Regions from separate parts of the Neobacillus canaveralius genome, predicted to be linked through region 3. Evidence: riboswitches for the same ligand, from Rfam matches in the RefSeq annotation. Region 3 holds a riboswitch; each other region holds the start of a gene.
What was found. Region 3 has a riboswitch for cyclic di-GMP ahead of fliM (flagellar motor switch protein FliM). Riboswitches for the same ligand answer to the same signal wherever they lie in the genome.
Positions count from the first base shown of each region.

Region 1 (7,851 bases), 270 kb from region 3:
TGGATAGAAAATCTAAATACATTGAAGCCCTAATGAGAACCACCTTCTCCATTTATCTTAGTTGCATAATATGATTTGATAAATTGGATGGTTCCTTTTAAGCCCAGATCTTAACCAAAGAAAAACTTGCTTTTTTGGTCCGAGTTGAATAAAAAGAGCTGTCTAATATGGACAGCCCTAGTGAAATATTACTAGCAACTTGCTTAGGAGTAACAAGCTGCATTAATATTATCGACAAATAATCTAGAATTGACTAGCTCTTTTTGAAAAAAACTTATAGATTTATATAAACTATCACCCAATACTTATCGTTGATAACAAGTACAATGATTTTTAAATTTATTATGTAGTACTTTCTGCACAGTAATATATTCGTAGTATAATAAGTCTGGCTAGATGGTATTTTCAAGTAATCATTGAAAATTTGGGGAGTAAAGCTGAATTCACATCAAAAATGGGAGGAGTTTTAAGTGATAGTGGAAAAGGGGATCGTTTTTTTAGCATTATGTATGGTGATAGGAATCATCAATCTTTGTCTTGTATTTATGGGGACAAGTAAGAAATGGTTATTAAATTCTGTTATAACAGTTTTAATCATCGGAATGGGTGTAGTGGAAGGTAAGGCGGATGCTGCCACGAAGGGAACCTACCACTATAATGATTCTTTTTCTAGTGTATATGAAGGAGAGTTAAATGAAAAAGGATTGCCAGATGGGAGAACCAAGGGGACAGGAACCTTGGTCCTCCAATCTAAACCATATAAAAACAGAGCTAATGCACCAATCAGCTCTGTTTTATTTTATATAGATTCCTGTGAATGTACTTTAGTCTAGAGTAATTACGTCATAGATTTCTTGATAATCCATAAGCAGCATTTTCTTTAAGCGTATCTCTATATCCTTACTATTCCTATTATTGATGTACTCATTGGGAAGTAATGTTTCTTTCATACACCCTAGATCGATATTTGTTTTAAGCTTAGTAAAGAACTTGGATTCAAATAAGTCATTTTGTAATTGAATAATGGCTTGATTGTCGATTAATATCTTCGGAGCCACTCTATTTATTTCGTCTTCAACTTTTTTATACGCCGAAATAAATGCTTCTTTTGTTTTTTGTGTTGCTTCAATTTTGAGGCTTTCAATTGAAAGTGCAGAATGATTCAAATCTACAGCAAAATATTTAGGGTGAACGTCGAGATGTTTATCCTGTAAGTCTTTTAATACCTTTGAATCTGCCCAAGATTGATAGCCGCTATATAAGGCTGTATCGTATTCAATTGCGAGAAAGATCGCGATGCATAGTAAGTCTTCTTCGAGCAGTTTATTACGTAAGTGATCTAAATATAGTTGATATTTAGAAATGAAATCAGCACGGTTTGGGTTATAGTGCTTTAGATTCGTTGTTAAATACCGAATAATCCACTTGAATTCATCATAAAACTGAAGGAATGCTGTGCTTTGTGGAATGGTCATGTACGCTTGTAAAGTACTTGGTAAATCTTTAAAGAATGATTGTTTATTCTTTACTGCAAAAACTGGGATTTCATAATGTATTGCCTTTACCATTCGTAAAGCATCTTCTTCTGAATCAGTCTTTTTTATGACATGCATGGATAAATTAAAGCACTTAAACACGATGTCCACTGAATGATCGTCAAAGTGGTCGGTGAAATAAGAAAACATTTGAGAAGGTACTGTCTCCTGATTTTCGGAAAGAATAGCTTCAGCACTTTCGTAATAAGGAATCCCTGAATTATCGATAAAGTCCTTAATTTCATCATAGATTTCTTCGATCCCTGTTTCTATTTTAGATTTAAAATGAATAAGCAACAGAATATCAAACCAGGAAGTGAACCCATAAAACCGAATGTACTTCGTTGGTTTATTTATAACAGATTGTAAGAATAATATCTGATATAGTCTCGAGTTATTATATTGTAGCACTGTTAATTGATTGAGTTCCTGCGGTAGAATCTCAGAATAATTTTTACTATATGCAATTGGGTGCTGCAGAGATGAATCTAGCCAAGGTGCACATAATAAATTACTTTTTAACTTAGATGGGATTGGCTTGTTTTCATCCATTAAAGGCATGGTAATTAATCGGTTTCGCGGTTCCATAAAGGATGATATTGCTGAAAAATAGGTTTGTTCTACTTGTTGAATATGTATCATATCATTGGTTGTTTGCATTTCAGATCTTTGTGTCCGAACTGTTCCGACAAGAAGCATAAGTGAAGCCAAAGTGAAAAATGCTACTGTCGTTCCTCCAATTAAATCTCCAAGCGGTCCAATATCTCCCCAACTTTCTCCCATTGTAAATGTATAAGCTTTTGAAATACAAAATATCGTACTCAATATATACAAACCAAGTGCTGAAAAAAGTGCAGCCAGTTTTTCGAATTTTTCTAGTTTATATTTTTTACTTTGAATAACGAAAGCAACTATCATCCAATAAACGATTGAAATCCAGAAATACGGACTAGTGGGTGAGTAAGCCACAAGTATCGCATCCAAAAAGCTAGGGTCTGGTTTGGGTACAGTAGAATCTATTGAAATATTCATATTCATTCTTTTTTATTCATTCCTTATATTCAAAATGATATATACATATTTTACTATAAAGTGACTTCCTTGGTGTAGTGGACCAAGGTTCCTGTCCCCTTGGCCCTTTTGGCCCTTTTTACCAATAGCCCCAAATAGTAGGTGGTTTATTTTATTATCAATAATTGTATAATAGATAATAGTCTCAGAAAATACTGAAATAAACAAAAAAATACGATAAAGGCAAACTTACTGAAAGGTGAGGACGCAAAGCTACGGGTCTATGGTTATAAACCATAACTATGATCGCCGGGTTACCGAATAATGATATGACCTGATCGGCTAGTTCTAAATGGAATAGTCTTCTTTTTTTATTACATAAAGATTGGGGTATTTAAATGAATATTGGATTTATTGCTTCCCGATTCGATGAAAATAACTTACATAAAATATTCGATAACCCTGGACTAGCGATCTGGTATAAAGACTTACTAGAAGATACTTTATGGGTATCTAAAGGTAATGCATCCATATACGGGTATACGCAAGAATATTTCATGGAGAATCCCACAGTATGGTTAGAATCGGTTTATCCGGAAGACAAATGGATAATTGAAAATGCAAGTAGCAGGCAATTAGTAGGGGAGTCAACCGTTGTAGAATATCGAATCATTCGTTCCGATGGTAAAGTTCGATGGGTGCAGGATCGTTCTCAGCCAATCTTAGATGAAGGGGGAAAGGTGATCGCCATAAGCGGTTCTGTAAATGACATTACCTTACAAAAAAGAGAGACATTGAAATTACAAGAGCAGCTTAAAATGACCGAAAACAGGTATCGTTCACTAATAGAAAGTGAAGACCAATATCGTAGTTTAGTAGAAGTGTCACCAACAGCTATCTTTGTTCATCAAGAAGGAAAAATCGTTCTGGTCAATCGTGCTGGATTAGAGGGGCTTGGTGCCGTTCATGAGAATCAGCTGGTTGGCAGGGAGATATTTGACTTTATTCATCCGGAAAGCAAGGAAATCTTATCGGACCGTTTTAAGGAAACGTTAGTAAATGGAAAAGTTGGCCCGAGCGAATGTAAATTATTGACCTTAGATGGAAAGACCATTGATGTAGAAGCCTCTGGAACAAAAATTCTATTTAATGGAAAACCAGCAATTATGGCGGTTGGAATCGACATTACAGATAAGAAAATCTTACTTGAACAATTAGCTATAAACGGCCAACGGTATAAATCGCTCTTCGAACATAATGACAACAGTGTATACTCGTTTGATTTGGATGGTCATTTTACTAGCTTTAATACTGTTTGTGAAGAAGAAACGGGGTATCGTAAGGAAGAACTATTAAAGCCGATGAATTTTAAGGAATTGATTGTCCCTGAAAAACTGGAAGAAGTAGTAGATCATTTTGCCCGATGCATAAAAGGAGAGGCACAAAATTTTAGAACCTCTATAGTGGATAGGAAGGGTTCGATCATTCATATAAATGTGACAATGGTACCTATTTTCGTAAATGGAGAAGTGAATGGTGTTTTTGGGTTAGCTCAGAACATTACGAAACAGGTGGAAATAGAAATAGCCATTGAACATATGGCCTACCATGATTATTTAACCGGTTTGCCAAATCGCAATAAGTTAAATTCAAGTCTAACAAGCGAACTGGTCAGTGCTGCAAACAGAGACCAAAAAGTGGCTGTTTTATTTATGGATCTTGATCGATTTAAAGTGGTCAATGATACCCTCGGTCACAATACAGGCGACGAATTGCTCAAAGAAGTAGCCCAACGGCTTAACGCCTCTTTAAATGATGGAGACATCGTTTTTCGGCAAGGTGGAGATGAATTTATTATTATTCTTAAAGACGCTGATCGAGATGTGGCTGCAAAGGTGTGCAGAAGAATTATGGATGTTGTAGCTGCTCCATTTAAGATTCAAAATTATGATATCTATACTTCTCCGAGCATTGGGATCAGTATATTCCCAGAAGATGGAGAAACGGTGGAAACGTTAATTAAGCATGCTGATTTTGCCATGTACCAAGCTAAAAAGGAAGGAAAAAATAATTTTAAGTTTTATTCATCGAAGAATCAGGCTTTCAATATCAATCCCTTAGAATTCGAAATGGATCTTCATAAAGCCGTTAAAAAAGAGGAGTTACTCCTTCACTATCAGCCGAAAGTGAGTTTGAAAACAGGAAAAATTGTCGGTGTAGAAGCCTTAATCCGCTGGAGCCATCCAAAATGGGGACAGGTACCACCTGGAACCTTTATTCCGATTGCCGAAGAAACAGGACTCATTATTCCTATTGGTGAATGGGCTTTATATACTGCTTGTAAGCAAAATAAAGAGTGGCAGCAAAAAGGTTTTACCACCACGATTTCTGTCAATTTATCAGCTAAGCAATTTACACTTTCTAATTTAGATGAAACAGTTGCGAGGATCCTGAACGAGACAAGGTTGGAGGCCCAATACTTGGAATTAGAGATTACCGAAAGCATAACAGCGAATATAGAACGCACCATTTCAACCTTACAAAAGCTTAAAAGGATTGGAGTTCGCATTAGTATTGATGATTTTGGGACTGGTTTTAGTTCTTTAAATTATTTACAAAAGTTTCCTTTGGATACTTTGAAGATTGATCAGTCCTTTATCCGGAGACTGCAAAATAATCCGAATGATGAAACGATTGTAAAGGCTATTATTTCAATGGCCCATAATTTGAATTTAAACGTAGTTGCGGAAGGTATTGAAACAAAGGAGCAGCTTGTGTTCCTACAGGAACATCTTTGTGAAGAAGGACAAGGGTATCTATTTACGAAGCCACTTACAGCAAACGAATTAGAACATACTATCATGAACATTCAAAACGTAGTCAATGAATATGGAATCTCGCAAGATGTTAATGAACGCATGTGGTCTGAAGAATTGGTACGTATCGCAAAGGAAGAATTAAATGAAACGATTCGCCTGCAGCAGGGGATGACATTTAAATTTAAAAATATAAACGATAAATTTATTCACACCTTATGTGGCGGTGAACTACTGTATCGCTTAGGCCTTATTCCGAGTCTTGTTGTAGGAAAACAGCTGAAGGATTTTCTTCCGAGAGAGAAAGCTGAGAAAAAGGAAGTTTACTACCAGAGAGCGTGGAATGGGGAAGAACATGTAATTTATGAAGATGAGCTGAATGGAATTTCATATCTAGCGGCGTTAAGCCCAATTAAACGTGGTGGCGAAGTAGTGGAGGTAATTGCCTCATGTATCGATATTACCGACCGTAAGAAAGCTGAAAAAGCCTTGCTGGAAAGCGAAAGTAAATACCGGTTGATTGCTGAAAACATGACAGATCTCATAATCTTATTCGATATAAATAGGAGAGGGATCTATGCATCCCCATCCCACGAATCTATCCTTGGTTATACGCCAGAATACTTTGAAGGAAGTAGTACATTAAATCTCATTCATCCTGAGGATTTGGACTCTACTATGAATCAATTAACGGAGGTAATCACGACTAAATTACCTGCGAAGGTTGATGTTAGGCTGTTACATGCAAATGGTGAATGGAAATTATTTGAATGTACAGGAACACCAGTCATAGGTGAAAATGACCAATTGGAACACATTATGGTGATAGCGAAAGATATTACAGAGAAAAGAAAAGCGGAAGAAATGCTATGGAATGCTGAGAAATTGTCGTTAGTTGGGGAGTTGGCCGCAGGAGTCGCACATGAAATCAGAAATCCTCTAACATCTATTAAAGGGTTTATCCAATTATTCCGGGAAGGCATCATCAAACATGAATACTTTGAAGTCATCCTGACCGAGTTTAATCGGATTGAGGAGATCATAAAAGAGTTTCTTTCACTTGCCAAACCACAAGAAATCCAACCTAAACTAGTCAATATCCCTTCATTGTTAAAGGAAATTGAAACATTACTAGAATCAGAGACGCTCCTTAATGATGTGACTTTATCATTTGAGATGGAACCAGGCCTCCCATTGGTTATGTGTGATGCCAATCAAATGAAACAAGTATTAATCAACCTTTGCAAGAATAGTTTTGAAGCAACCGATAAAAAGGAAAATGGTTTCGTAGGAGTCAAAGCTTATATCCATCAAGATCATCTCATCATTCAGGTAAGGGATAATGGAAATGGAATAAGCGAAGAACGATTAAAAAGACTAGGAGAACCTTTCTATAGCAACAAAGAAAAAGGAACAGGATTAGGGTTGATGCTCTGCTTTAGGATTATCAAACAACATAAAGGAGCATTGACATTTGAAAGTAAAGAAAATCATGGTACTACAGTTGAGGTTAGGCTGCCATTGGCTTTAGTTGAGAATGGTGACCCCAATAATACAAATACGTCAACATTTATAAACTAAATGCTTATTGAACTGGTAGATAAAGTTAAATAGTTTGATTTGCAAAAAAGCAAAGCGCTAAAAAGGGCTGTTTCTACAGCCTTTTTTTGCATTCTTACAGGGATGAATGGGGGATGCTAGGATAATATCTAATATAGTGATTAATTGAAACTATTTTCAATCTTTTCAAAACCAACATATGGTATTTTATTCCACTGCAACAGCTGAAAAATTTCATGTGCTATTAGTTGATATCCTTTTGAACTTAAATGAAAATCTTCTGGATTGGTCAAACACTCATCATAATTTTCGTTTATGATGCGTTCAGTTTCAACGAAAGTATACTTTCTTTCCTCTGTTTTTCCTTTGGTTAAGTCATTTACCAAATTCAGTATTCTCGTTAATTTACGTTTCTTCTTATCAGTAAATCGTTGAAAAGGATTATAGTATCCCAACACATAGACTTGTACCTCTTTGTTGAGATGATCTATTTCTTTTAAAATAGTAGAAATGTTTTCGGCGAATTGCTTTAACGTTTCCCCTGCACTATTCGGATTTTCTTGCAGAGCATAGAAAAAATCATTGCTGGCAATATTCACTGTCATTATAGTTGCTGCTTTCACAGCATCACGCATATACTAGTTTTCAAGCAGCTCTCTCTTTAAATTTTCCGAAGTAAATCCAGGTACTCCGAAATTGTTAAATTGGATAGCACCTGAATTCTTCAATTTATCTGTTAGGTATGCAGGGTATCCTTTACCTTTTTCACCAAATGGTGTAGTCCCCTCAGCAAGTGAATCTCCTAGCGCAACATAGTAAATTAATTTCTCCTTGATACTAACCACAAAACCCTCTCCTTTTCACCCCCTAAGTCATATTATTACAATATGATTTTTAGGAGGGTGTTTTTCTATGGGAACAGGAGTATA
Region 1 covers NZ_JBDFLL010000001.1:505,505-513,355, forward strand. The annotation lists gene ABC255_RS02510 (class I SAM-dependent methyltransferase) at 1-22, opposite strand, end outside; gene ABC255_RS02515 (hypothetical protein) at 471-833, shown strand; gene ABC255_RS02520 (hypothetical protein) at 825-2,573, opposite strand; cyclic di-GMP riboswitch class I at 2,779-2,868, shown strand; gene ABC255_RS02525 (PAS domain S-box protein) at 2,945-6,943, shown strand; gene ABC255_RS02530 (SGNH/GDSL hydrolase family protein) at 7,084-7,557, opposite strand; gene ABC255_RS02535 (SGNH/GDSL hydrolase family protein) at 7,561-7,767, opposite strand.
Region 1: linked by a shared signal. The riboswitch ahead of ABC255_RS02525 (PAS domain S-box protein) and the one ahead of fliM (flagellar motor switch protein FliM) in region 3 are both predicted to bind cyclic di-GMP.

Region 2 (7,851 bases), 430 kb from region 3:
CACATTGATTATGAATTCACACTTTAAATCCAATGTAGCAAATAACAACCTCTTGTTTTTAAAATGGGGGGAAAAGTTTAGCGAAAGAAATTCCCCTCAGTGTTTAACCATGGCAGATATTCATGTAATTGAGAAATCTGATAACTTTTTTGCTAGGAAATTTGATGAGAACATCGATAAGCCAGTGATTGAATATTATAAAAATCATGCTAGGTTTGGCGGTAATATAAAACCTAAAAAGAAAGAAGTAATGAGTCATGCATAATATACTTTCCGATTATCAAACAATTAATTACCTTGAGAAGAAGTGGGGTTCTTCTTTTTACTTATTAAATACTAATAAGCTAAGGGAAAATTACAAACAAATAAATAGCGCATTTAAAAGCAGATATCGAAATTTTATTATTGGTTATTCCTATAAAACTAACTATCTCCCTTATTTATGTAAGGAATTGTCAAAGCTAGGTGCCTATGCTGAAGTTGTTTCAAGATTAGAGTATGACTTAGCCATTAAATTAGGCGAAGATCCTAAAAAAATTATTTTTAATGGTCCCTTAAAAAGTAGAGATGATATTTTTCTAGCGCTAAAAAATGAAAGTATTGTAAATCTTGATTCTATTTATGAGGTTGAGTTTGTAAAAGAGTATGCGTTGAATAATCAAAATAATCAAATAAAAGTTGGGTTAAGATTGAACTTTGATATTTCCGAAAATGGGGTTAGTGCCCTTCAAGAAGGATATGAGTTAAGTAGATTTGGTATTTGTGTTGAGAACGGAAACATGGAAAATATTATTAGTGAGTTGAAGGATAAACAGAATGTCAAGATAGTAGGATTACATGGTCATTTTTCTACAAGAAATAGAAGTGTAGAAAATTATCGAAAAATCACTGAAACTCTCTGCTTCCTAGCAAAGGAACATTTCCCAGATAGCATAGAATATATTGATGTTGGTGGTGGTATGTATGGAGAATTACCCAAATCATTTCAAACCAACGCACCAACATTTGATGATTATGCTGATGTTATATGTAAAATTATGAATGATGAATGGGGCAATTTTTCTAAAAAGCCTACATTGATTATCGAACCTGGAATTTCTATGGTGGCAAACACGTTTACTTTTTTTGCAAAGGTGATAGAAACAAAGGTGATTCGTGACCAAAATTTTGTGTTAGTCGATGGAAGTGTTCATAATATTAAACCAACCATGCATAGAAAAAATCTTCCAATGAAGATTGTCGCCAGTAACGAGGATAGGAAGTACGGGATCTATAATATTGTTGGGTATACATGTATGGAAAAGGATTACTTAGCACATGAAGTACAGGGGGAAATACCAAACCAGGGTGATTTTGTAAGCTTTGAAAATGTAGGAGCTTATACCATCGTTTTTAACCCTCCATTTATTAAAGAGAGGCCAAGTATTGTAGCAAAAGACGGGGATGAGATGTTTGTCGTTAGGAAAAAGGAAACACTTAAGGAATTCTTTAATGAAAATATATATGCTTTTTAATTACCAATAAGAGGTGTGCTCATGAATATATTGATATGTAGTGCTGGTAGAAGGGTAAAGTTAATTAAATATTTTAAAGAAGAATTGAATAAAATTGGAGGAAAAGTCATAGCTGTTGATTGTGATTCAACCGCACCAGCATTACATTTTGCAGACATTATGGAAACTGTTTCTCCAATTAACGATCCAATGTATATTCAAAATATTAAAAGTCTCTGCAAAAAGTACCAAATAAACGCAGTATTAAGTCTCATCGACCCCGAATTGTCAATCTTAGCTGACAAAACAGATGAGTTTTTGGAAGACAATATACAGGTAATTGTATCAGACAAAAAGATAGTAGATATGTGTTTTGATAAATATTTAACCTATAGAATTCTAAAAAGTAATAATATTCCTGCTGTACCAGCTTTTTTAAGCTTAAATGAAGTATTAAATGAATTAGAGAATAAACATCTTACTTTTCCTTTAATCGTTAAACCAAGAACAGGCAGTGCAAGCATAGGAGTTCGTGTAGCCAAATCGGTCGAAGAACTTGAAAATATGTTAGATACTTCTGAAGATTTAATCGTACAGCCATTCATGGCAGGAGAAGAATATGGAATCGATTGCTATGTTGATTTGATTAGCAATAAACCAACCCATCTTTTTTGTAAACGTAAAATAAAGATGAGAGCGGGAGAAACAGATAAATCCGTAGCGGTAAAAAATCAGAATTTGGTAGAGATTATTGAGGATCTGCTAAATAAACTAAAGCTGATAGGTCCTATCGATATTGATTGTTTTAAAACAGAATCAGGTTATGTAATTTCCGAAATAAATCCTCGATTTGGCGGAGGATATCCTCACTCTCACGAAGCAGGTCAAAATTTCGTGAAGTGTATAGTAAATAATTTAAAGGGGATTTCGAATCAATCTCAAATTGGAGACTATCAAGAGGAATCAATCATGATAAAGTTTGATGATGTTATGTTACTGAATTAGGTAACCAAGAATTGAGGGATAAGTATGTATGAAGTCATTTCATTTGAAGACGTTCCAAAATGGGAGAAAAAGATGAATGAGCTATCCAAAAAGGATGTGTTTTATCGTCTTTGCTACTCAAAGTTATATCAAGAAATAGGAGATGGTGATCCTTATTTATTCTTTTTTGAAAATGAACAAGGTCAAAAATTATGCTATTCGTTTTTAAAGAGAAAACTAAATAAATTGCCATATTTATCTGAAGATTTAGAGGGTGCTGCATTATATGACATCATAACCCCCTCTTATGGTTATGGTGGACCATTATATGATCATGCAGATTATCCATTAATCCAACAATTTAGGAGAGAATTTGAAGACTATTGTAAAGAGGAAAATATCATTACAGAATTTATTCGTTTCCATCCACTACTCCAAAACCAAAGATATATGGAAAATTTTCTAGAAGTTTCATATGATAGAGAAACGGTCTATGTTGATTTAACAAAAAGCCAAGATGAATTAATTTCAGACTATCATAAAAATCACAAAAGAAATGTAACAAAGGCAATAAAAAACAACTTGGAATTTAGAGTTTTTAAAGGAAGTCAAATTGAAGAGCAACTAAAAACATTTTACGAAATGTATAGTGAAACGATGGATAAATTGAATGCTTCAGATTATTCCTATTTTTCTAGTGATTATTTACAGAATCTAGTTAGTGGTTTTGAAGACCATTCAATTATGGGTGCTGTTTTTTATAAAGATAAAATGGTGGCTGCGGCACTGTGTTTGTATGATGGCGGTACACTCCATTACCATCTAGGTTGTTCAAAACAGAAGTTTTTAAATTTAGGGACCTCCATATTTTTGCTGCACAATATTGCACTTTGGGGAAAAGAGAACGGATTGCAATCCTTTCATTTGGGTGGTGGTCACATTGGCAGGGATTCTTTATTTCAATTTAAGCACCGTTTTAATATTAAAGGAACACTGGATTTTTACATTGGAAAGAAAGTTCATAATCCAGAAATATATAAAACCCTAATAGGGAAGTGGGAAGAATATTATTTAAAACCCTCAAATAATTATTTCTTCCCGGCATACCGTTCCCTTGCAAATAAGGTACCTGCAATTATAGAGTAGAAATAGATAACCTTTATCATTGGTATAAAAATAGGTTAAGGTTATTCTTACGGTCAATTGTTGCTAAAAGGACATTACTGACTTCAGTCTGATGCTGGCTCCTTAGTGTGTTTATGAGCCACCCTTCATCCTTATTTAGTTGTTGGAGTTCATTTAGTTCAATTTTGCCTTCCTTTATGATGGTCTTAGGAAGGTCAAAGGGCTCTGTCACCAAGTTATAGGTTGATGGGGTAATTGCCTCGTATTTTGGATCCAAAAAAACGGACAATTTCCCATCAGCTTCCCACAATGCTAATGCAACTTTTTTAACATCCTCTACTTTTTCTTCCCGTAATTCTTCTAATAAAATATCGATGGATATTCTGGCTTTATTCAAACCTTTATTGATAATTTCCCCGTCTTTAACAAGTGTAATGGGTGCAGGAGTAATTAGATTTCTTATCCTCGGAAATTTTAATATCGTATAAACACTGCCAATATATAATACCACCAAAACCACAGTAGTCGTCAGAGAACCCTTTAATCCAAGATGTTCATCTGACAATGGGTGGGCAATGATGTTCCCAATTATAAGAGCGATAGCGAAATCAATCAATCTTAGTTGCGCAATGGAACGCTGGCCCATTGCCTTGGCTACAAGAATCAAAAAGAAATAGGCTACCACTGCGCGAAGGATCCACTCAAATGTCGTTAGTGTTTCCTGACTATGAAAGAAATCCAGCGTTACCACATCCTTAGGGTTAGGTTCTAATTTCTTATAAACTTAACACAAACCGGGTAAGGCACCTTAATATCTGATTGTAAGAGAGTCAATTTACCAGTGTTTTCATCTCTTGAATATAAAACGATATTGCTCGATTCTTGATTAGAAGCAACAATGAATTTTTCAGAAGGGTCAATCTCAAAATCCCTTGGCCAATCTCCTTCTGTTGAGGTGTGTTCTACAAAGCTTAGTTCACCGGACTCTTGATTGATTTGGAACAGGGCAATGCTGTTATGACCACGGTTACCAGCATAAACAAAACGACCGTCCGCAGAAATATGTATGGCACTTCCTTGGTTATTTTCTGTAAAATCTTCCGGCAGAGTAGAAATATATTGTATTTCAGTAAAATGGCCGTTTTCTGGATGATAATTTAATGCTATAACCTCGGAGCTAAACTCGGTCATGATATAAGCATATTTTCCATTAGGATGGAAAGCAATGTGTCTCGGGCCGCTGCCAGCCTTTATTGGAAGAAGACTTACTTTTTCAATTGTGCCATTGTCATTTACTTTATAGGTAATTAGGGCATCAGTTCCCAGTTCAACAACAGCTAAATATTTTTCATCCGGTGTGACTCCTGCGTAATGGGTATGCGCTTTTTCCTGTCTTGGGTCAGGACCTGAACCCTCATGTTTAAAAATTGACATAGCAGGCTGCACGGAGCCATCTTCGTGATTTAGCAAAGAGGATTCTACTGTTCCTTTATGATAATTAGCGCTAAAAACATAGTTGTTTTTAGTGTCCACACTAACATGACAAGGTGATGCACCTTCTGAGAATTGGCTGTTTATTGCTGTTAACTCACCGTTATCGTTAATAGAAAAAGCTGCTAATCCTCCAGTGTCACCTTCTTTTACAACGGAATAAAGATAACGATTATTTGAGCTAATTGTTAGATATGTAGGGTTTTCTAACTTAGCTGCAACTTTAACGTCTACTATAGTCCTCTTATCTGTGTCTAGCGTGAAAGAATAAATACCTTCGCTATCACCTTTGGTATATGTTCCGATAAAACCTGTGTACTGTTTTTTTTCAGTCATCATTTAAACTCCTTTAATGAAATATCATCATTTTATTTTATCAAACTACCCAAAGAATTATTAAAACATGTTCTAGTGAGTGTATGTTTTATGAATACATTAAAAGACAAAAATATACAAGTAATAAGTATCATTAGTCTATTTTCGACCTCAAATCATTTATCTATCTCCGACCTTCTCTGTACTTTTATTATCTAAGTGTATAAATTTGTCATAATTTTTAGAATTAATTATGTTCGATATAAAGAATATGTGTGGTACTATTTTCTTATGAACTTTATAACTTTAATTAGATATAGGCAAATCTTTCGAAAGATTAGGGCGCAAAGCTTCAGGTCTAAAGTGCTAAACGATGACGGCTGAGTAGCCTAGGACAAATATTTTAGGAGGACACCCTTACATGTTACCCACTCTATTAGATGAAAAAGAAGTAGATAAGGAATGGCTAGAACTCATCTTAGAAGCTCGATATTTAGGGATTACTGTTGATGAAATTAAGGATTTCCTAAAAGACCCTTCGAATACATAAACATGTCCTCCTTTGATATTTACCTACTTAGTAAAGCTGCCAATTGTAGCTTACAAAAAAAGGATTATGAAAAAAGAAATTGCTCTAAAAAAAATGTCCATTAAAATGGGCCTTTTTTCGTTTAAAGGACAATCTAATAATATACGTTCTGATTAATAGGCATTTTTATTTTCATTACAGTATAAGTTTAGTAAAATTTAATCTAACATTACTGTATGGAGTTAAAACTATCACATAAATAAGGAGTTTGATTATGGCGCAAGGAAAAAAAAGTACTAAAAAAGGAACGACGAAACCACAATCCTCATCATCAAAATTTGTTTTTTGGATTATTGGATTGATTGCAATAGCTATTATTGGATTTATCTTTCTAGCTAACAACCAGAAATCTGATGATAGTGCTAAAGAAGCGATTGATTATTCCAATCAGCCTTTTTTAGGTGAAGAATCAGCACCTGTTTCAATTGTAGAATTTGGCGATTATAAGTGCCCGAATTGTAAAAACTTTGCGGAAAATGTTGTACCACAAGTAGTAAAAGAATTTGTTGATACAGGCAAAGCAAAATTTTATTATTTCCATTATCCATTTATTAATGTTGATTCAGATCGAACAGCTAAATTTTCAGAGGCGGTTTATCATGAGTTAGGCAACGAAAAATTTTGGGAGTTTCATGAACTTATTTTCGATAAGCAGCCGGAAGATACCCGATATGAAACAATTGATGTTTTTACAGAGGAATTTTTAACCAAAACATTGCAAGAAATGGCTACTGAGGAAGAGGTTAATAAAGTAGTTGCTTATTTTGATACAAAAGCTCCGGAAGAGGCTTGGAAAAGTGATGAAGCCCTTGGAGGAAAATTAGGAGTTAGTGGAACACCTACCATTTTTGTTAATGGGAAGCGATTTGATGGACAAACAATGGACGATTTAAACAAATTAGTAGAGGAAGCGGCAAAGGAGAAAGGGAATGAATAAACCTTTACTGCTTGCATGGGTTGCAGCACTTATTGCAACCATTGGGAGTTTGTATTTCAGTGAAGTTCTCCACTACATTCCATGTACGCTTTGCTGGTATCAGCGAATCTTTATGTATCCATTAGCAATCATTCTAGGAATTGCCTTTTACCGAAATGATAACGATATTGTGAAATACACCTTACCGTTATCGATCATTGGAATGCTCATTTCAGGCTACCATACGGCTCTTCAAAAGATTCCCTATCTGCAGCAATTTGAAATGTGTAAAAGTGGTGTACCTTGCTCAAAAGATTATATTAACTGGCTTGGATTTATCACCATTCCAATCCTGGCGTTTACCGCGTTCACGATTATTACCATTTGCTTAGTTATCATTGCACGAAACCAAAATAAATAAGGCTCAAGCAAATGCTTGAGTCTTATTTTTATTACCGTAATTTAGATTGATTTGCCAAGGAATGCTGTTAGCATCCATACATGTTTTTCTAAACCAGAATGAATTGCAAGGAGCATATCGCCTGTTGTTTCATCGTCCTTTTCACCGGCAATGCTCATACCTTCTTTTAATTCTCCAATAATAATTGAAAAATCATTAATAATGGTTTGAACCATTTCTTCAGCAGTTTCGCTGCCTTGTGCTTCTTGAATAGATGAAAGTTCTAGACATTCTCTCATAGTAGCAACAGGATTTCCTCCGATTGCAAGTAATCGTTCTGCTAATTCATCTACATGCAATCCAGCCTCGTTATAAAATTCCTCAAATTTAGCGTGCAAGGTAAAAAACTGCCCGCCCTTTACATACCAATGGTAGTTATGTAACTTGATATACAATACTGACCAGTTTGCAATTTGTTTATTAAGTATGCTGACTAATTGATTTTCCATTATGAACCCTCCATCATTTTGTCCTCTAT
Region 2 covers NZ_JBDFLL010000001.1:1,209,418-1,217,268, forward strand. The annotation lists gene ABC255_RS05825 (beta-1,6-N-acetylglucosaminyltransferase) at 1-265, shown strand, start outside; gene ABC255_RS05830 (type III PLP-dependent enzyme domain-containing protein) at 258-1,514, shown strand; gene ABC255_RS05835 (ATP-grasp domain-containing protein) at 1,536-2,498, shown strand; gene ABC255_RS05840 (lipid II:glycine glycyltransferase FemX) at 2,523-3,623, shown strand; gene ABC255_RS05845 (DUF421 domain-containing protein) at 3,640-4,344, opposite strand; gene ABC255_RS05850 (lactonase family protein) at 4,371-5,429, opposite strand; cyclic di-GMP riboswitch class I at 5,718-5,801, shown strand; gene ABC255_RS05855 (anti-repressor SinI family protein) at 5,830-5,958, shown strand; gene ABC255_RS05860 (DsbA family protein) at 6,212-6,934, shown strand; gene ABC255_RS05865 (disulfide oxidoreductase) at 6,927-7,334, shown strand; gene ABC255_RS05870 (Dps family protein) at 7,376-7,822, opposite strand.
Region 2: linked by a shared signal. The riboswitch ahead of ABC255_RS05855 (anti-repressor SinI family protein) and the one ahead of fliM (flagellar motor switch protein FliM) in region 3 are both predicted to bind cyclic di-GMP.

Region 3 (7,851 bases):
AAAGGAAAACTTTATGTGGACGAAACAAAATTAAGAGAGGCCATTCAAGCTGACCCTGATGCAGTTGAAAAACTGTTTTCACAACTTGGAGATCCTAGTAAAGGAACAAGTGGTGTTATTAATCAGATTTCTGAGACTTTACAGGACGGGATTAAAGAATTGACCAATAAAGCGGGTTACACCGGGAATAACCAGTATGATCAAAGTATTATAGGGAAGTTATTGTCGAATACGCAAACAGATATTGCCCGCCAAACAGTCAAGCTACAAAGTAAAGAAGAACAATACTATCGCCAATTTGCAGCAATGGAGCAAGCGATGTCTCGTCTTAATTCACAAAGCTCATGGCTATCTCAGCAAATGGGCGGGAGGATGTAGGCTATGAATATTGGATCATTGTCTAGTAATTGGTTACTTCAAAAAACTATCTTGGATACAGCGCGCCTAGGGCAAAGTAATCTTTCCAATCAATCAGGTCTTACCAGCAGTTCCTTCGAGAATTTACTTCAACAAGTTCTGTTGCAAACCGAATTGAATCAGAAATCTACTAGTAATCTAGATATTTCATCCCTGCTCCTTACTAGTTTCAATTCGTTTGTTTCTCAGCCAGAAGTGGGGACTTTGCAAACTACTTCCCTTACTCCTGCCAAAACTGGTGGCGACGATCTTAATTCCCATCTAAAGGGGGTTTTACAGAATACAGGTCACCTTTTTGAAGAGGCTGGTAAAAAGTATGACATCGATCCTGCTCTTCTGGCAGCTATTTCAATCCATGAAACGGGTAATGGATCTTCTAACGCGGCGCGCTTTAAATTAAATGTCGCAGGAATGATGGGGAAAAACGGTTTAAAATCTTATTCATCCATTGAAGAGAGCATTTTTGATATGGCTCGTAACCTCCGTCAAAACTATTTAGATAAAGGGAAATTAACCATCGCTCAAATCGGAGCCAAGTATGCACCAATCGGAGCGGCTAATGACCCAACTCAACTTAATAATCACTGGGTAACAGGTGTTCAGCGCTACTTTGATACCTTAACAATGGGGAGTAATTTGGCTTAATGGGTACCCTTTATAAAAAGGAAAGAGTAGGTGGCAGAACGTGATCCAGCTTTCAGGAATACAAATTAACGGAATTAATCAAACAGGCAAAATGGCAGCGAAAGAGGGAGAACAGGCTACTGGTTTTGAAGCGTTTTTGCAACTTATTGGGCAAATGGAAGAAAAAGATGCAGAGTCAACGGAGCTGGTTAACCAGCTGCTTTTACCGCAGCAGCATCCATTAATGGAACCTCTTCTTAAACCTATGTTAGTTGAAAATTTTCCTTCACAAGGTGAACCAATATTTTCGAAACAAGGATTCAATAATCCCGTTCTCGAATCGTTCAAAAATGATCCATCGCCACCAGCTGGGAAAATGGGAGAAATACAGCCTGATGCTGTATCCTTTTTTAAGGTAACAGAAGGAACTGAAACAATTAAAGGATTAGAAGGGTTAAATCAAATTAGTGAGGATTCAGGGCAAAGTGAATGGCAGATTGCAGTCCAACCCAATAAAAACTCTCCGGCAGAGTTCATTACCCTGAACAATCCAACGCCGACGAATCAGCCGATTATTTCAAGTGAGAACGTACTATCTACTTCTCAAACCGTACATGCTGACCAATTTGATCAAGAAATAACAAAGTTTTTCCAATCATCGATAAATGTTACTGGAATGGGAGATAGAATCGAGGCTGCATTTACTCTTACTCCTGAGCATTTAGGGAAGGTAGATGTAAAGGTAACGATTCAGGATGGACAGTTAACAGCTGAATTTCTTACCAGTACTCCTTTAGGAAAGGAATTGCTTGAATCGCATGTTCAAGTGTTACGCTCGGCACTAGAAACACAAGGATTGCAAGTCGGGAAGATTGATATTACACAGCAAACCTCTACCCAATTAAACTTTATGGGTGCGTTCTCTCAAAAGGGAGAATCGAACGGAAGGCAGGGTCAGCAGGATTCGCGAAAGCGAAGTGAACCAATTCAGCTTCCAACACAAGATGAATACCGCGATTACATAACAGACCCCGGATGGGTTTCACAAATCAATACAACCGTGTAAGGAGGGAGAAAATGACATCCATCACTACGATTAATTCCTACTCAACATCAACAACGAGCACCCAGCCAAAGCAGGAGCTGGGAAAAGAGGCATTTTTAAAAATATTGGTTACACAGCTTCAGAACCAAGATCCAACACAACCGCAAAAAGATGGGGAATTCGTCGCGCAAATGGCACAGTTAAGTGTCTTAGAACAGCTGTCCAACTTGAATAACTCGCTGACAGCATACCTGGATTCAAGCAATAACTTAAGTCAATATTCTTATGTTCTTGGCAATAACGTTACCTGGACAAATCCAGAAACCAATGTACAAGAGAGCGGAGCGGTTACAGGAATTAATTACAAGAATAATCAAGTTTACTATAAAATCGGTGACCAAGAAATTTTATCAAGTTCTATCCATTCAATGGAAATGAATCAATAAGAGGAGGAACAAACACATGCTTCGTTCATTAAATTCAGGGGTATCCGGATTAAAAGGGTTTCAAACAAAATTGGATGTGATTGGTAACAATATCGCGAATGTTAATACAGTTGGATTTAAAAAAGGCCGTGTTGTATTTGAAGATATTTTTAGTCAGACAGTTAAAGGAGCAACAGGTCCAACACAAACACCAGGTCCGAATCCAATTCCACTATCAGGTGGGACAAATCCGATTCAGGTGGGTTTGGGAATAAGAGTTGGCAGCATTGATACTCTTCACACACCGGGAAGTCCGACAACAACTAATATTGGCACCGACCTCTATCTTGATGGTGATGCTTTTTTTGTGGTTGAAGATCCGGCTCAGAAGCAGTTTTTAACAAGAGCTGGGAATTTCACATTAGACAGCAGTAATAATTTGGTCAATCAGAATGGTATGTTTGTAGTCGGCCAAGATGGGGAACCCATTAACATCCCAGATCAATACATTACGTTTTCCATTGACGCAAATGGCCGCATTATTGGTGTCAACCCGGATGGAACAAGTGAAGATTCCGGTTTGAAAATTGGAACCATAGCAGTTGACAATCCAAAGGGGTTATTGAAAGCAGGTGGGTCGTTGTATTCTTTAACACCTAATGCAGATCCAGACTCCATTGCTACTCTCCTTACAAATGGAAGCAATGCACAAATTATCTCAGGAGCACTTGAGATGTCAAATGTTGATTTATCCGAAGAATTAACCGAAATGATTACCGCCCAGCGTGGATTCCAAGCGAATTCCAAAATCATCACAGTGTCAGATCAAATATTGGAAGAATTGGTGAATTTAAAAAGATAATAGAGTAAGAGAGAGTATCAATAGTGATATTCTCTCTTTTTTTACATATTTTGATATATTTTTACAAAAAACTGTCAGCTAATGTTAAATATTTGTAAACATTCGATTTAATTCGTCATTTTATGGGGGTATTCTACAAAATATATTTGAAAAATAATAATTGTAATGTTATGCTTTTTTTGTACTTAATAATTTCTAAAAAATTGAAAAAGGCAAACCTGAGGAAACTCAGCGACGCAAAGCTATAGGGGCTAAATTGTGGAAACAGTATGCCAGCCAGTTGCCGAAATATAGATTGTCCTAATCTATTAGTTTATTTAGCTATGGACGAGACTATTTCTTCGGAATAGTCTCGTCTTTTTTTGTTGTTTTTTTTTACAGGTATTCGGAAGGGAGAGGTGTGATTGAATGGACTATCGTGTGTCAAATTCCCAAATTGGTAGTACCTCTACCAATTTGAAAGTATATGATTTTAAAAAAGCATTGCGGTTATCGATGGATCAGGTACGGGTGCTGACGAGAATCCATGAAAACTTTGCTTATCAGCTTGCATCCTTTATTTCGTCTGAGTTACGTTCATTTGTCCAAGTAGAGGTCACTAGGGTTGAACAAATGCTGTATGAGGAATTTATTAACCAGCTGCCGGACACCACGATTTTAAGTGTATTTGAATCAGGTGAACAAGGGATCCGAATGGCGATGGATTTAAAACCTGAAATGGCATTTGTAATGATTGATCGTCTTTTAGGTGGTAAAGGAACAGCAGGGGAATGGGGAAGGGCTGCCCTAACTCCCATCGAAGCCAATGTATTAAAGCGTTTGTTGGAGGGAGTTGTTCAAATCCTGCAGAAAGCTTGGAGTGATATTATGGTGCTCCCGCTGAAGTTTGTGAACATGGAAACCAATCCCCAGTTTTTGCAATTGGGTATCCCCACGGAGACGGTAATTGTTATCACGTTCCAACTATCAGTTGGAAAAGTGGAAGAAACTATGCATCTTTGTATTCCATACATATTATTAGAACCGTTTATTCCAAAGTTATCCTCCCATAATTGGTATGGACATGGAAAATGGGTCAAAAACAAGGAAGAAAGTGAATTTTTACAAGGACGGATTGAGCATTTAATTGTTCCTGTTATTACGGAGTTAGGGCGGGCGACGATTACCATGGAAGAAATCCTAGGTTTAAACGTCAATGATGTCATCCAATTAGACCAATTAGTGGATGAACCTCTGCAAGTAAGGGTAAATGAAGAATTGAAGTTCTTAGCGCACCCGGGAACGAAGAAGTCTAGAGTTGCTGTTAAGATTGAGCACTTGATAGAAGGAGAAGGCAGAAATGATTGAAAAGGGGAAACTCACACAAGATGAAATGGATGTACTTCTGGGAAACAACAAACAGAGTGTAATCAATGAATCGTTTCAGTTTACCGAGCTAGAGTCGGATGATTTTGGGCCAAACCTAGATGGAAAAATGAATTTGGACCTTCTATTAGATATTCCTTTAGAGATTGTTGTGGAGTTGGGAAGAACAAAAAAGAAGATTAGTGAAGTTCTTGAATTGACCAGTGGATCGATTGTCGAATTAGATAAGATGGCCGGCGAACCAGTGGATGTTTATGTGAACAACAAGTTGATTGCAAAAGGTGAAGTGGTGGTGATTGAAGAACACTTCGGGGTAAGAATAAAGGAAATTTGCCAATCTCCTTTATGACAGTCATTAGGGTGAGGAAAAGATGATAGAGGAAAAAGAAACACAGTTGAAGCAATATTTGGAGCTAACGAAGGCAGTATCGAAAGCTTTGCATCAAGGAGAAGAGGGAAAGGTACCTGTTTTGATTGAAAAGAGGGAAGCCTGTATTTCAACTATTAATAAGTTGGATGCGGAAGCTGGAATGGTCCTCATCAATGAAAACATTCAGGCGCAGCTCGAGGAACTTATCATTCTTGAGAAGGAAATTCAAAGCAAAATGCAACATATGATGAAAAGACTTTCACACCGTGTTCGTTACGCACAAAATGAACAATACCTTAGAAGTCAATACGAAGATTGGGTCACGGTTTCAAAGGGAGTTTTTTATGACAGTAAGAAGTAAAGGACGTGCTGAATGATGATTAATCCAAATGAAATCTACCAAAGAAATCAAATCATGATGGCAAAACCAGAAGAACTGACACTCATGCTCTATAGTGGAGGTGTAAAATTTCTGAATCAGGCAAAGCTAGCCATTGAGAAAAAGGATCCAGCGAAGGCGCATTCTTTGATTATGAAAACACAAGAAATTATTACAGAACTCATGGTGACACTAAACATGGAAATTGAAACATCCAACTCTCTTTTTTCTCTCTATGATTATATGAAACAAAGATTGATTGAAGCGAACATCACGAAAGACATCGAGATTCTTAAGGAAATAGAGGGAATGTTCCAAGAGTTAAAAACAACCTGGATACAGGCGATGAAATCATTCTAGTTTAGAAGATTTATAAAAGTGGGTGAATAGATGAATCAGATGATTGGAATTATGTCGAGAGCTTTAGATGCGTCCTCTTTACGTCAAAAGTCCATTTCAAATAATATCGCCAATGTAAATACCCCTTATTTTAAACCTACGAAGGTATCCTTTGAAGAAATGCTACAGCAAGAAGTAAAGGGACAGTTTATTGGGAACCGCACCAATTCAAGGCATGTCTTGATTGGAGAAACATCTCGTCTTCCTTCTCCTAAGCTTGAGCAGGAAAATACCGTTTTCCAAAACAGTGGTAATGGTGTGGATTTAGATTATGAAATGACGAAGCTAAGTGAAAATACCATTTGGTATCAGTCGTTAACATATGGATTGAATGAAGAGTTTAATTTACTAAAAACAGCCATTAGGGCGAGGTGATCAAAACAATGTCGATATTTCAATCTCTTTCGATTAGCGGATCGGCCTTAACCGCCAATCGTTTAAAGTTAGATGTCGTTTCCTCTAATATTGCGAATGCGAATACAACTAGAGGGCAATTTATTAACGGAGAATGGGCGCCCTATCGCCGAAAGATGGTAGAAGTGACCGCAAACCACCCCTCATCTTTTGGCGATTATCTGCAGAAAGAACTCTCTGGAGTCCAAGTAAATAAAATCGTAGAAGATACCAGCCCATTTCAGGCGGTGTATGATCCTTCGAATCCTGACAGTAATGAGCAAGGTTATGTGATGATGCCGAATGTAGATGTAACAAAAGAAATGGTCGATTTAATGGCAGCTTCACGTGCCTACGAAGCAAATGTAACTGCGTTTAATGCAGGCAAATCGATGCTGGTAAAAGCTCTTGAGATTGGAAGATAAGGTGGTAAATAGATGATGAACATATCAAGTATTCAAGCATTTACGAATAGTTTACCTACGATGAATAAGCCTCAAAGTCCAGCTGATTCTTCTTTTGGAACGTTGCTGAATCAGTATATCCAGGACGCAAATGGTGCGGTGAAAAACTTTGAATCGAAGTCATTATCGCTGGCAAAAGGGGAAGCGGTTAATTTACATGATGTCACCATCGCTGCGCAAAAAGCAAGTATTGCCGTGTCCCTAACGACACAAGTAAGGGACAAAGCGGTTGAAGCCTATCAAGAAATGATGAGAATGCAAATCTAGTAAAAATCTACAGATGAAATAGTGGAGTGAGCATGAATCAACAAATACGTGACTTTAAAGAAAAATACATATATTTTTGGAATTCGGTCAGTAAAAAAAGAAAGTTTCTATTTATTGGTATTTTTATCGCCATCATAGTGGCATTGTCTCTCTCTATCTTTTTTCTATCAAGATCTACTTATGTCCCATTATTCACTACGGAGATGAGTCAAAAGGAAATTGGCGATATCAAAGCAGAATTGGATCAAGAAGGATATACCGATTATAAACTGGATCGTAATGGGACAACAATTCTTGTGCCACAGGAAGATGTTGATAATTTATTAGTTTCATTGGCTTCAAAGGGACTCCCGGAAACGGGTACCATCAGTTTTTTTGATATGACAAAGGATTTGCAGTTTGGAGCAACTGACCGGCAGTTGGATGCAATGGAAAAAGAGGCACTTCAAGGAGAAGTAGCCGATTTGCTGCGGCATGTCGAAGGAGTGAAAAATGCTGCTGTTGTGATCACAACTCCTCAGGAAAGCTTGTTTGTCCAACCGGATGAGAAGGATCAAGCCTCAGCCTCCGCAGTCATTGAACTGGAGCCGGGATATGAATTAGAACCAAAGGAAATTCAAGTTTTATATCATTTAGTTTCAAAAAGTATTCCGAACCTGCCTAAAGAAAATATTGTTATGACGGACCAGGGCGGGCAAGGATTGGACCTGCCGGAACAATTGACTGGTGCATTAGATAATTATGAGCAGCAACGGAAGATTCAAAAAGATATTGAAGTCGATATTCAAAAGGATCTGCAACAAATGCTCGGTACGATCATGGGTCATAATAAAGTTCTTGT
Region 3 covers NZ_JBDFLL010000001.1:777,424-785,274, forward strand. The annotation lists gene fliD (flagellar filament capping protein FliD) at 1-378, shown strand, start outside; gene ABC255_RS03780 (glucosaminidase domain-containing protein) at 382-1,062, shown strand; gene ABC255_RS03785 (flagellar hook-length control protein FliK) at 1,103-2,107, shown strand; gene ABC255_RS03790 (flagellar hook capping FlgD N-terminal domain-containing protein) at 2,119-2,532, shown strand; gene ABC255_RS03795 (flagellar hook-basal body complex protein) at 2,549-3,373, shown strand; cyclic di-GMP riboswitch class I at 3,575-3,661, shown strand; gene fliM (flagellar motor switch protein FliM) at 3,782-4,720, shown strand; partial or broken gene fliN (flagellar motor switch protein FliN) at 4,797-5,087, shown strand; gene ABC255_RS03810 (hypothetical protein) at 5,110-5,469, shown strand; gene fliS (flagellar export chaperone FliS) at 5,482-5,847, shown strand; gene flgB (flagellar basal body rod protein FlgB) at 5,878-6,261, shown strand; gene flgC (flagellar basal body rod protein FlgC) at 6,270-6,704, shown strand; gene fliE (flagellar hook-basal body complex protein FliE) at 6,717-7,010, shown strand; gene fliF (flagellar basal-body MS-ring/collar protein FliF) at 7,043-7,851, shown strand, end outside.

Region 4 (7,851 bases), 4.4 Mb from region 3:
GTTGATTGGAGTGGAAGGCACGAAGACTCCTGCGGGAGGACGGGGCAGGGGGAGACCCCGCAGGCGCTTAAGCGCCGAGGAGGCTCCCCGGACCGCCCGCGGAAAGCGAAGTGCCTGGAACGGAAATTAACAGACAAGTTTAACACAGCCTAAACAAAAAAAGGACCCTAATGAGGATCCAATGCAGTTTTCTTTTCAAAGGAATAAAACATTATCCAATACAATCCGGCACTTGCAAGCGCCAATAGGCCAAGGACGAAAAATGTCCACTCATACCCAATCAAAACCGTCAATGGAATAGATAACGGAGCAATTGTACGGCTGATGGTGAAACGTAAGCTCGCCGCAGCAAAATATTGTCCTCTCATATCCTCAGGAGCAAGCTTCGAGACAAAGCTTTGTTGAATTCCAGCTCCCATTAACTCAGCAAAGGTAAAGACCGCCATTGCGATGATAAATCCCCAAATCCAATGAGTTTGACTAAAGAGTACAATCGAAATCGCATATATAACGGAGGACAACACAAACACATTTCGTTCTTTATAGCTTCCCATCCATTTTGTAATCACTACCGTTAGCAATGCAACGAGGAAGCCATTTTCTGCAAGCACAATACCAAAAGCTTGCTCACCCTTAACGGTGAATGACCAGTCTCCTATTGAAAACAGTGTTTGAAGATCGATAACGTCTTTCATATAAACAGGAAATAATAAATCCAATTGCATAAATGTTTGACCAGCTAAGACTCCCGCAATAATAAAAAGAAGGAAGGTTTTATCTTTTATGATTAATGTATAGTCCTTCAGCTGGTTTTGTAGGAAATAGTACCATTTACGGTCCTCTTCCAAGGGACCGACTTTTTGTAATGGTGCTGTTTCCCTTGTCCATTTTGCTAAGATTAAGCCAAGTAACATACAAACAATACCAGCAAAGAGTAAAGTTTCAAAACGATAATTCACATAAAAAATTGCTCCTAAAATAGGACCAATTACTACTGCGATATTAATAGAAGTGTAGAAAATGGCAAATACATTACTTCGATCTTTTTCATCAACGACATCTGCCACCATTGCTTGACTGGCAGGCCAATAAAACGAACCAAAGACACCAGCAATTGCGAATGCGATAAATCCCAACCAAGGTGACTGAAGCCAAGGAGAACTTGCCAAAGCAAAAACTAAGAAAGAAAGCCCTTGTCCAACCGCTGAGAGAACCATCATCTTTTTACGCCCGAAACGGTCGGCACAGTATCCGCCCATTAAGTTTGCGATGACTGAAAAAATCTGTGAAAATACCAATAATAACCCAGCTCTACTTTTACCAAATTCGTCTGCGAAATAAATCGTCAGAAAAGGAAAGAACATCCAAAACGTAATGTTCATCATTGCTTCGCTAAATAAGCGAACCTTCAAATTTGGATCCCAATCTCTAATCCTCATGTGTACCTCCGAAGCCAATATGTATGATAGCGCTTTTCCATCATACTATCACCAAAGAGATAAATACAAGAAAAAAAGATAGGTAAAAATGAATGTACCAATCCGTATATAGTCCTAATCTCTCAAAGCTTGATTTAAGCAATGCTATTCTGTAATTCAAGTAATAATATGCTATATTATTATTCAATGGTTCACTGAAAGGATGTTAATTAATGAAAAAAAGTGTAGTTATAGCCGAAAAGCCCTCTGTTGCTCGTGATATAGCACGAGTATTGAATTGTCATAAAAAAGGAAACGGTTTTTTAGAAGGAGATAAATATATTGTTACATGGGCACTAGGACATTTAGTTACCCTTGCAGATCCTGAAAGTTATGACGAGAAATATAAAGCCTGGAAAATAGAAGATTTACCAATGCTTCCAAACGAGTTAAAGCTTGTTGTTATTAAGCAAACCAGTAAGCAGTTTCATGCTGTGAAAAGCCAACTACAACGCTCTGATGTTGGGGAGATTGTTATTGCAACAGATAGTGGTCGTGAGGGGGAATTAGTTGCAAGATGGATACTTGCTAAGTCAAAGATTAATAAACCTACTAAACGTCTATGGATATCTTCCGTTACGGATAAAGCAATTAAAGCTGGCTTTTCCAACTTGAAGCCGGGCAAAGCCTATGAAAATTTATACGAATCTGCTGTTGCACGGTCAGAAGCGGATTGGTATATAGGTCTGAATGCAACCCGTGCATTAACAACCCGTTTTAATGCACAGTTAAACTGCGGCCGAGTTCAAACTCCAACGGTTGCAATCATTGCAGCACGGGAGGATGAAATTAAAAACTTCAAACCTCAAACGTATTATGGAATCGATGCACAAACCACCGACAATTTAAAATTGACTTGGCAGGATGCAAAGGGAAATAGTCGCAGCTTTGATAAAGAGAATGTCGACGCAATTGTGAAGAAATTGGGCAAACAAAACGCCATTATAAAAGAAATTGAAAAAAAGCAGAAGAAATCCTTTTCTCCTGGGCTTTATGATTTAACCGAATTACAGCGCGATGCGAACAAGATCTTTGGTTATTCTGCAAAGGAAACATTAAATATTATGCAAAAGCTCTACGAGCAGCATAAAGTCTTAACCTATCCACGAACAGACTCACGTTACCTATCTTCAGATATTGTAGAAACGCTTCCAGAACGCTTGAGAGCATGTGGAGCAGGAGAGTATCGTCCCTTAACTAATAAGATTTTAAGCAAGCCAATAAAAGTATCGAAATCATTTGTCGATGACAGCAAAGTGTCCGATCACCATGCGATTATTCCAACAGAAGGGTATGTAAACTTCTCAGCGTTTACAGATAAAGAACGGAAAATTTATGACTTAGTGGTGAAACGATTTTTAGCCGTGTTATTCCCGGCTTTTGAGTATGAGCAGTTAACGCTTCGTGCAAAAATAGGTGAAGAAAACTTTGTTGCAAGAGGAAAAACTATTCTTTCGAGCGGATGGAAAGAGGTATACGAGAATCGCTTTGAAGAAGAGGATGCAGGAGACGACCTAAAGGAACAGATTTTACCACGACTTGAAAAAAACAATACCCTTAACGTGAAGTTAATTGCGCAAACATCAGGTCAAACCAGCCCGCCAGCCCGTTTTAATGAGGCAACATTATTGTCTGCAATGGAAAATCCTACGAAGTATATGGGAACCGACAATAAACAACTGGCAGAAACTTTAAAATCAACGGGCGGATTAGGAACTGTAGCTACTCGTGCAGATATTATCGAAAAGCTTTTCAATTCATTTCTAATAGAAAAGCGTGGTAAAGACATTCACCTTACTTCCAAAGGACGTCAATTGCTGGATTTGGTGCCTGAAGAACTGAAGTCCCCTGCCTTAACAGCTGAGTGGGAACAAAAACTTGATCAAATTGCCCATGGCAAGTTGAAAAAAGATGTTTTTATCAGCGAAATGAAAAAGTACACAAAAGAAATTGTCGCTGAAATTAAAAACAGTAATAAAAAGTATAAGCACGACAATATCTCTACAAAAAGTTGTCCGGACTGTGGAAAACCAATGCTTGAAGTAAATGGGAAAAAAGGCAAAATGCTTGTGTGCCAAGACCGTGAATGTGGACATCGAAAAAATGTTTCGCGCGTCACTAATGCGCGCTGCCCGCAATGCAAGAAAAAACTTGAGCTTCGCGGTGAAGGGGAAGGACAAATTTTCGCTTGTAAATGTGGATATCGTGAGAAACTATCTGCCTTCGAAGCGCGTCGTAAAAAAGAATCTACTGGTAAAGTGGATAAACGTACGGTACAAAAGTATCTGAATAACCAAAACAAGGAAGAAGAGCCGATTAATACAGCTTTGGCAGATGCATTAAAGAAGTTGAATTTGAAGTAAGAAAGATCAAAAACAATATCGATTAGAAAATTGGGCTTTATATACTTGTTTTGTATATAAAGCCTATATTGTAAACAGCAGGAATCCTTTCTTATATTATCTTGCTAAAGTGATATTGTGCTAAAATTCTGACAATTGCATTGACAATCAAGCTTCTTATCACATACAATAATTATTAATCTAATAGAATTTTTGAATGGACTGATAACCTATGAGGCATCCAAAAACAAAATTAAATTATGTAATGTTTATAAAAGAGGCTGGACTCCAAATCTAATGTGATATGGAATCCAGCCTCTTTCTTTATTCTATTAAAGTGGTAGAGGTGAGAAATATGATTATGCTAACAGGTCAAAGTTTAACGTTGGAGCAAATGAAAGAAGTTTTATATCGAAACGAAAAGGTTATTGCTTCTGAGAAAAGTATGGACCTTGTAAAGAAAAGCCGTGAAGCGGTGGAGAAAATCGTTTCCAATCATAAAGTGGTGTACGGTATAAATACAGGTTTTGGAAAGTTCAGTGATGTCATAATCGATAAAGAACACGTTAGGGATTTACAACTAAACTTAATTCGCTCCCATGCTTGTGGAGTCGGCGACCCTTTTCCTGAGATTGTTTCAAAAGTTATGGTGCTTTTACGAGCCAATGCACTTTTAAAAGGATATTCAGGTGTTAGACCCATCGTGATTGAGAAACTATTGGAATTGCTAAATGCTGAAATCATCCCGGTTATTCCTCAACAGGGTTCACTGGGTGCCAGCGGTGATTTGGCTCCACTCTCCCATTTAGCTTTAGTGCTGATTGGGGAAGGGGAAGTATTTTACAAAGGAAATAGGATGGATTCAATCCATGCGCTGCAAATGGAAGGGATTCTTCCGATAACATTAGAGGCAAAAGAGGGTCTCGCGTTAATTAATGGAACACAGGCGATGACAGCTATGGGAGTTGTCGGCTATCTTGAAGCGGAACAGCTGGCATTTGAAAGTGAACTAATCGCTGCAATGACAATTGAAGGATTGAACGGAATCATTGACGCCTTTGCCGAGGAGGTTCATGTAGCAAGAGGCTACCAACAGCAAATTGACACGGCAGCGAGAATCCGCGGTTACCTAAGTGATAGTTTATTAACCAGTGTTCAGGGAGAATATCGTGTTCAAGATGCTTATTCTATAAGGTGTATTCCACAGGTTCATGGAGCTTCTTGGCAGGCACTGGATTATGTAAAAGAAAAATTAGAAATCGAAATGAATGCCGCTACAGACAATCCATTAATATTTGATGACGGAGAAAAGGTTATTTCAGGAGGGAATTTTCATGGGCAGCCAATTGCTTTCGCGATGGATTTTATGAAAATTGCCGTTGCCGAGCTTGCGAATATATCTGAAAGACGTATCGAGAGATTAGTAAATCCACAGTTGAACGATTTGCCGCCTTTCTTAAGCCCTGAGCCTGGTTTGCAGTCAGGTGCGATGATTATGCAATATGCGGCGGCGTCGTTAGTATCAGAAAATAAAACACTGGCACACCCAGCAAGTGTCGATTCCATTCCCTCCTCTGCTAATCAGGAAGACCATGTGAGCATGGGAACGATCGCCTCTAGGCATGCGTATCAAATCATTCAGAATGCTCGAAGAGTGCTGGCGATTGAACTAATTTGTGCCATGCAGGGTGTTGAAATTCGCGGGGTAGATAAAATGGCCAGCCAGACCAAGCGGGTGTATGAAAAGGGGAGGGAGCTTGTTGCTTCTATAAAGAAGGATCGAATCTTTTCAATAGATATTGAAAGGGCTGCAACAGGTCTAAAAGAATGGGACTTAAAGAAGCTTATTCAAAAATTTGATAATGTTAGGCAGGCAAAAAAGGCGTGAAAATCACGCCTTTTATTCTACGTCTTTCGTTTCTACCCTATTCTTAAATGCCTCTTGCACTACAATAAATTCCTCGTCTCCAATGGCATCCTTTGAGTGTTTCTCAACTACGTTATCTTTTGGTAAATTTCCAGGATGACCTTTCTTCTTATGGTTAAAATGTTCTCCACGTGCCAAATTAAACACTCCTTTCGTCTTCGAATGTATCATTCCCAAACGAAGGAAAATTATTAGTGGAGAGGAGAGACAGAGTATTAATCACCTTCTATATTTTCATCAGACTTTGCAGGTTTACAAATGCGATCAAGAAGGTAACCAAAAAATACAACAAAGGCTATTGGGATAGCGTAATTCAACACATGAATGGTTGTCATTGACTAGATCCACCACCAATATTAGAATATTTACAATATTTAGTATATTTTAATGGTGTTTATGGTAGATGTCAATTGTCACAAAATAGACAAATTTCACTGCGTTTTTCTGGTCTTTTTGTATCGTTTTATAAAGACTTTCATTAGGTAAAATAACCTAATATCGACTTTTATCCCTCTGTTTTTCCGTAAATCTTCCATATTGATTGTGAATTTCAGGAATTCTGCGAATTCCATAAAGCTCTTTTGTAGAAAATTGGAATATTTTGTGTAAAAAAAAGGTTCGAAAAAATAAACCATTTGACAAATTCCAACACGATACTGAAAAAGTACTATATATAATAAACATAGTCATTATTTAACAGGAAAGCTTGTCTATTGAATATACTGAATAATCAATGATTTATGAGTAATAAGAAACAGAAAAGGGCAAACCCATTGAAAAATGGGGACGCAAAGCCGAGGATCTAAGGTATAGATTTTACTATGATGGCCGGGCTACCTGGAATACGAATATGTATTTTAGGAGTGAATGTGAGTGGGCATAACTGACAGTATGAAAAATGGTATGGATGCAGAATGGCTAGCTCTTATTTTAGAGGCAAAGGACCTAGGAATTTCGAAGGAAACAATCCTTAATTTTCTCCATCAGAACGAAGCCAGAGAGGTAGTACTTAAGAATCGCTAAGATACATAAAAGAACAAAGCATACTACAAAAATCCTGGTAGTATGCTTTGTTCTTTTTTATTCGTTATTATTTTGGCCAATTCGCCACTTATTGAATTCAATAAAATCGCGAAATTGTTCTTTAGAGACACCCGAATCCATCGCCTCTTTAACAATGCTCATCCAATCACTATCTAATTCTTCTTTATTAATGTGTTCATTTATTAAATGGTCAACAGGAACGTTTAATACAGAAGAAATCTTTTCAAGGAATTGAATTGATGGATTTCTTTGCAGGTTTCGCTCAAGAGAGCTTAAATAAGATTTAGCAACTCCAGCTTGCTCAGCAAGTTCTGATAATGACATCCTTTTTTCTAACCGAAGTTTTTTTACACGATCACCTATCATGGGCTCACACACCTAATTTTTATTATTGCTATAATAATTTTATCAGAAAAGCGGAAAAAGTTCCATATTAAGAACAGTTTATTATGACAAAAATATTTATCAAAGTCAAAAACTTTTTGAAAAAATGTTAGCTTAGCGATAAGATTAAAGTGTGTTTCCAATTCTCTAAGAATACATAAAAATAATATAAAAAGGTTGGGAAGATCATGATTGTTCTTAAATCACTGCGGGAAATCGAGAGAATGAAAAAAGCAGGGGAAATTCTTGCTTCATGCCATAAAGAAATTGCAAAAATGATTAAACCAGGTATAACAACTTGGGAAATTGATGAGTTTGTGGATGATTTTCTTAAAAAACACAATGCCACCCCACAGCAAAAGGGCTATAAGGGCTATAAATACGCCACCTGTGCGAGCATTAACGACGAAATATGTCATGGATTCCCAAGAAAGGAACCATTAAAGGAAGGCGATATCGTAACAATAGATATGGTCGTCAACTATAATGGCGGATTAGCGGATTCAGCATGGTCTTATGCTATTGGAACTGTCCCTAAGGAAACAGATCATTTATTAATGGTTACAAAAGAGGCACTCTATAAAGGAATTGAGCAGGCTGTCCCTGGAAATCGGATTGGAGATATCGGTCATGCTATTCAAACCTATGTAGAAGGAGAAGGCTTATCGGTTGTTCG
Region 4 covers NZ_JBDFLL010000001.1:5,166,533-5,174,383, reverse strand. The annotation lists gene ABC255_RS25315 (MDR family MFS transporter) at 168-1,439, opposite strand; gene ABC255_RS25310 (DNA topoisomerase III) at 1,652-3,841, shown strand; gene hutH (histidine ammonia-lyase) at 4,176-5,708, shown strand; gene ABC255_RS25300 (hypothetical protein) at 5,721-5,885, opposite strand; cyclic di-GMP riboswitch class I at 6,501-6,588, shown strand; gene ABC255_RS25295 (anti-repressor SinI family protein) at 6,621-6,770, shown strand; gene ABC255_RS25290 (helix-turn-helix domain-containing protein) at 6,828-7,157, opposite strand; gene map (type I methionyl aminopeptidase) at 7,364-7,851, shown strand, end outside.
Region 4: linked by a shared signal. The riboswitch ahead of ABC255_RS25295 (anti-repressor SinI family protein) and the one ahead of fliM (flagellar motor switch protein FliM) in region 3 are both predicted to bind cyclic di-GMP.